Linked DNA regions of Solitalea lacus. The main gene of each other region encodes a partner of the protein of the gene in region 2 in a complex. Links are inferred from orthologs where the notes say so. Each region holds a gene or a part of one and is shown on either strand. Other genes may lie near its edges. The genes, in order: trxA and trxB.

Evidence for each region.
Region 1: the proteins of trxB (region 2) and trxA are in contact, whole or in part, in a crystal structure (PDB 1F6M), measured with the Escherichia coli proteins. The link is inferred for Solitalea lacus from one-to-one orthologs.

The regions. Positions count from the first base shown.
Region 1 is NZ_CP091740.1:1,560,672-1,563,751, reverse strand. The notes cover bases 51-2,795. They hold trxA (thioredoxin), read right to left. Parts: upstream 1,711-2,795; coding sequence 1,390-1,710; downstream 51-1,389. Other genes in these bases: L2B55_RS06585 (glycoside hydrolase family 3 N-terminal domain-containing protein), read right to left, coding at 1,882-2,795; L2B55_RS06595 (DUF58 domain-containing protein), read right to left, coding at 346-1,248; L2B55_RS06600 (hypothetical protein), read left to right, coding at 51-298. Also shown: more of L2B55_RS06600, read left to right, coding at 26-50; more of L2B55_RS06585, read right to left, coding at 2,796-3,080. UniProt on the Escherichia coli protein: Participates in various redox reactions through the reversible oxidation of its active center dithiol to a disulfide and catalyzes dithiol-disulfide exchange reactions.
Region 2 is NZ_CP091740.1:1,983,960-1,987,159, forward strand. The notes cover bases 46-2,910. They hold trxB (thioredoxin-disulfide reductase), read right to left. Parts: upstream 2,033-2,910; coding sequence 1,058-2,032; downstream 46-1,057. Other genes in these bases: L2B55_RS08410 (dicarboxylate/amino acid:cation symporter), read right to left, coding at 46-916; mnmA (tRNA 2-thiouridine(34) synthase MnmA), read right to left, coding at 2,101-2,910. Outside these bases: more of L2B55_RS08410, read right to left, coding at 1-45; more of mnmA, read right to left, coding at 2,911-3,186.

The DNA.
Region 1 (3,080 bases), 420 kb from region 2 along the record:
TGAATCCACTAAAACAATAAAGAAAATGAAAAAATTAATGTTAATGGTTGCAATTGCAGCCTTCTCAACCGGAGTATTTGCTCAAACCGCTCCTGTAAAATCAGAAAAAGCAACGACTTCTAAAGAAAAAGTAGCAGCTCCAAAACCTCACAGTGAGAAAAAAGAAGTAAAAAAAGCAAAGTCAGCTGAAACTAAGAAACCTGACGCAACTCAGAATAAGAAATCTGACGCAACTCAGACTAAGAAATCTGACGCAACTCAGAATAAAAAAACTGACGCAACTCAGAAAAAACAATAAATTTTTGGTAGACGGTTAAAGTCAAAAATCCTGGAAAGTCAGGATTTTTACATCATTCTGTTTCGCTTAACCAAATAAGCATTTAGTACAGGATAAAATCCTTCGTTAATATCAGCATCTATATAATCTATCCGATATTGCGCACATTTGAGCATCAAGGTCTGTTTAAAATCAGCCATAGCTTTTAGATAGGATTCTTTTACCTGGCTAGGCTGCACCTTTACTTCCTCTCCACTTTCTGTATCAACAAAAACATAAGGTCGGTTATCAAATTTAAACTCCTGTTCGAGGCGTTTATCTGTTACATTAAATAAAATCACTTCATGCTTATTATGTTTCAAGTGTTGTAAAGCAGAGAAAACAGCATCTTCATTTTCTGCGCTTTCCATCATATCACTAAATATTACCACCATGGAACGTTTGTGAATATTTTCAGCAATTTCATGAAGTGCATTTACTAACGCCGTAGTTTTTTTTACAGGTTTGGCATTCAACAATTTTTCTAATTCGAAATAAATAAAGCGTTGATGAGGTGTGGTAGATTTTGCCTGGGTTGACAATAGTACCTGTTCAGCAAAAACACTTAATCCGAATGCATCGCGCTGACGCTTTAACAAATTGATTAATGAGGCTGCACAATAAACAGAGAATTGAAGCTTATTAACTGAACCATCCGGATAGTACATCGATGAGGAGGCATCTATTACTAACTGACAGCGCAAATTGGTTTCTTCTTCAAATCGCTTGGTAAATAACCGATCAGTGCGACCGAATAACTTCCAATCAATATTTTTAACCGATTCACCTTTATTGTATAAGCGATGCTCGGCAAACTCAACTGAAAAGCCATGAAACGGACTCTTGTGCAAACCGGTAATAAATCCTTCTACCACCTGATTAGCTAATAATTCAAGATTGAGTTGCTGTAATTCTTCTTTATTTTCGAGCATAACTATGAATCTGAGATTTAAAAATTGAGAGATTTTCAGACTACCTCATCAAATCAAATATACTTTTATCAACTTATTATCTAAAAATAAAAATGGCCTAGGAAATTCCAAGGCCATTTTGAAACTATTGTATTAATATGCTTATCCTAATTGTGCTTCCAATTTACCGGCTAAGACTGATTTTGGAACGGCACCAATTTGTTTATCAACGATTTCACCGTTTTTAAAGAACAATAAAGCTGGGATATTACGAATACCAAATTTCATTGATACTTCAGGATTGTTATCAACATCTACTTTTCCGATAACAGCTTTGCCTTCGTATTCGCTAGCCAGTTCTTCAACAACAGGACCCACCATGCGGCATGGACCACACCACTCAGCCCAGAAATCAACTAATACAGGTTTATCTGATTTCAATACAACTTCTTCGAAGTTTGCGTCGGTTATTACTAAAGCCATATTTTAAAAATTTACGTTTGCAAATATAACAGATTGAGTCAATAATTGTTCCAACTCCAACTTTATGATTTTATTCTGACAGAATTACTTGTCGGTTTATACTACTTAAGTTACTGACAATTCAAAAATCAACTGACAAACTGCCAAATCTTCATTCCTTTCCAAATTTATTTACCAGGCAATTTCTTTGGAAACAGTAATTACTTCCTGGAGCTTAATATCTTTTGATGAAGAACCCACCATTAGTGTGAACTGGCCTGGCTCTACGACTTTTCTCATTGTTTGATCAAAAAGAGCTAAATCCTCACCTACTAGGGATAACTTCACCACTTTTTCTTCTCCAGCTTTTAAGTGAACTCGTTTAAATCTCTTCAATTGTTTAACAGCTGTAACTACAGAGCTTACATTATCTCTTATGTACAACTGAACCACCTCGTCTCCATCAAATTTACCCGTATTGGTAAGCTTAAATTCTGTCTCAACATTTATATCAGACCCCGTTTCCGAAACTTTAACCTTCAAGTCCTGATAAGCAAATGAAGTATAACTCAAACCAAACCCAAAAGGATACAATGGTTTCTCATCTATTTCGACATAGCCATGAGGAGAAGGTTTCTTATGATTGTAATACACTGGGAGCTGTCCTACCGATTTCGGCACCGAAACAGTCAAGCGACCTGCTGGGTTAAAATCACCAAATAATACATCTGCGATAGCATTTCCACCTTCTTGCCCAGGGTACCATGCATCTACTATAGCCGGAACATTTGCCGCAGGCCAGTTAAGATTAAGAGGACGGCCTTTAATAAGTACCAACACCACAGGTGTCCCGGTTTTTACCACTTCTTGTAAAAGTTTCAACTGATATCCCATCAAATCAAGTGTTGAGCGATCAAACCCTTCCCCACTTTCCATATCACTAATGGTTTTCTCAGAAACAAGAGCAGCTCCGGTATTTTGATACTCTGTTTTAAAATCGCGCGCGCTTGACCCTCCTAGCACTAATATGGCTACTTCTGATTTTTTGGCCACCTCTACGGCTTGAGCAATTGATTGTTCTGTTGTATCACGAATATTGCACCCCTTTATGTAATTAACCTCCATACCTTTCCCTACCTTATTCTTTATTCCTTCAAGAACAGTAACGATTCGTTCATCTGGTTGAGGAGCCGTATAATCGCCTAACTGATTGTAAATATTATCAGCATTAGGACCAATAACTGCTATTTTCTTTAGGTTTTTGCTAAGGGGCAAAAGTTGTTTTTCATTCTTAAGTAAGATAATCGATTTCTTAGCTACCAGGTTAGCCAACTGGGTATTTTGAGTTGACCCTACCAATTTTGAAGCATTGTTTTGATCAACAAATGGTT
Region 2 (3,200 bases):
CAATTAAGTCAAAAGCTCGTTTCTTTAAAATGGTTGAGCCGATTAACGTAAGCAGTAACCAAAGGAAAAGTAAGCCTCCATAGAACTCTATAATGAATAGGGCATAGGTTGAAAGAATACCCAAACCTTGCTTTGCTATTATGGCGGTCATTGCACCAAAAACAGCAAAAGGGGCAAATTTCATAACATAGCCGGTAACTTTTAATATAACGTGTGCTACCGCATCAAATAATTTAATTACAATTTTACCTTGTTCGCCAATTGCAGCTGTCGCTACACCAAAGAACAATGCAAAAACAACTATTTGTAAAATTTCATTGCTTGCCATTGCTTCAATAACACTTTTAGGGAATATGTGTGCAATGAAATCTTTGAAACTTAGGGCTGCTTTTTGAATTCCGGTACTTGCATGGGTATCTGGTAAAGGCAAATTCATAGCTTCTCCCGGACGGAAGATGTTTACCAAAATCATTCCCAACAGTAATGAAAGTAGACTGGCGCTTAAAAACCAAAGTAAAGTTTTACCTCCAATACGTCCTACCGATTTTATATCCCCAAGTTTAGCCACTCCAACAACCAAGGTAGTTAGTACCAATGGCGCAACAATCATTTTAATTAAGCGAAGGAAAATATCACTCAATACGGTGAAAAGCTCCAGTTTTTTTTCGCGCAACTTATCGTTTTCTGATTTGCTTTTTTGAGCTTCCGAAATTTCAGTTGTTAGCTGTTTGTATGCAGTAGAAGCACTATCTAGTGTAGGTAATTTTTTTTCGGCAACCGCTATTTTTTGGGTAGCTGCGGATATTCCATCATTATAGGTGTTGATATAGGAAACGTTAAGAATGTACCCTAAAATTACACCCAATATTAAGGCGATAAAGATGTATAGGGTTAACCTGTTTTTTTTCTCCAACATAGAAATGATTTGTTTTTTGATAATCCGCAAATCTATAAAAAACTATGGGCTTGTAAGCTTCTTATATTGCTTAATTAATAGTTTAATACACAAAAAAAACGCCAGTACATGGTACCGGCGTTAGATTATTGCTTTTATAACTTAGTTAGTTAAGTCTTCTGCATAAATAGAGCTATGCTCTTTAGCCGCCAAATAGCGTTCAGCATCAAGTGCTGCCATACAACCTGAACCGGCTGCAGTTACCGCTTGACGGTAAATATGGTCTTGTACGTCACCTGCAGCAAATACTCCTTCAATATTGGTTTTTGTGCTACCTGATTTAGTAATGATGTAACCATTTTCATCCATATCCAACCAGTCTTTAAACACGTCGGTATTTGGTTTGTGACCTATGGCTACAAAGAAACCTGTAACGTCAATAGTCGTCTCTTTACCAGTTTCATTATTAATTAATAATGCTCCGGTTACATTTTGGCCGTCACCTAAAATTTCTTTGGTTTCTTGGTTGAACAATACCTCAATATTAGGAGTGTTCATTACACGGTGCTGCATAGCTTTAGAAGCACGCATTTCACCTTTACGAATAATCATATAAACTTTATTGCAAAGTTTTGACAGGTAAGTAGCTTCTTCAGCTGCTGTATCTCCTGCACCAACAATGGCAACATCTTGCTTACGGAAAAAGAATCCGTCGCAAACAGCGCAAGCAGAAACTCCAAAACCGTTATATTTTTCTTCAGAAGGTAATCCCAACCATTTAGCAGAAGCTCCGGTTGAAATAATTACTGAGTCAGCTGTTATTACTTTTCCATCATCTAAAGTTACCCTGTGAGGAAGTGAAGAGAAATCAACAGCCGTAACAATACCAAAACGTACTTCAGCTCCAAAGCGTTCAGCCTGTTTTTTGAAATCTTCCATCATTTCTGGTCCTTGAGTACCTTCAGGATAACCAGGGAAGTTTTCAACTTCAGTTGTAGTTGTAAGCTGTCCGCCTGGTTGCAAACCTGTGTACATAACTGGTTTCAAATCAGCGCGCGCAGCATAAATAGCCGCAGTGTAACCTGCGGGTCCTGATCCGATGATCAGGCAATGAATGTGTTCTAATTCGCTTGACATACTTTTGCAGTGTTCTAAGTTTAGGTTAAAAACTTGGTTAAATGGTTATATTGAAAGGAAATTTTTAATTAACACAGAAATCCTCCACCTATTAAATCATCACCTTCATAAAATACAGCTGATTGTCCGGGAGCAATTGCTGAAACTGAGTGGTCAAATTCAACCTTCATCAGATCTCCATCCTGCACAATAGTACTCATTGTGCCGGCATCTTTATATCTAATTTTTGTAACAGCTTCGATAGGATTGGTAATCGAATCATACTTTACAAGGTTATAATTACGAACAAATGCTTGTGATTTTTGTAGATCTTCCTCTCTGCCCAAAACAACAGTATTGGTTTCAGGGATAATTCGGGTTACAAATACTGGTTCTCCCAAAGCAATGCCCAAGCCTTTACGTTGTCCAATGGTATAAAAAGGATAGCCTTTATGCTTACCAACTTTTCGCCCGTCAGTTAATACAAAGTCACCTCCGTCAACGCGTTCTTCCAGATCAGGTACGCGATGCTTTAAGAACGAACGATAATCATTATCGGGTACAAAGCAAATTTCATAGCTCTCACTTTTGTTAGCCAGGTCAATTTGTCCCATTTCCATGGCCATTTGCCGGATTTCAGTTTTTCTGAAACCGCCTAATGGTAACATTGTTCTACTTAAATTATATTGAGATACACCCCAGAGTACGTAAGATTGGTCTTTGTTGTTATCCAAGCCTTTTGAAACCACATAACGATCGTTCTCCTGGCGAATTTGGGCATAATGACCGGTCGCAATAAATTCACAATCCAGTTTATCCGCACGTTTCATTAATGCTTCCCATTTGATGTGGGTGTTGCATAATACACATGGGTTAGGTGTACGTCCGGCAAGGTATTCTTCAACAAAATTATCGATAACAAAATTGCCGAACTCCTCGCGAATGTCTAAAATATAATGAGGAAAGCCGTATTGAACGGCTAAAGAACGTGCATCGTTTATTGAGTCAAGACTGCAGCAACCGGTTTCCTTAGAAGAACTACCCGAAGATGCATAATCCCAGGTTTTCATGGTAAGGCCAATTACTTCATAGCCTTGCTCATGCAACATAATTGAAGCTACCGAACTGTCGATACCTCCACTCATTGCCACTAAAATTCTTCCGTGCTTACTCATAATTTTTCAAACCG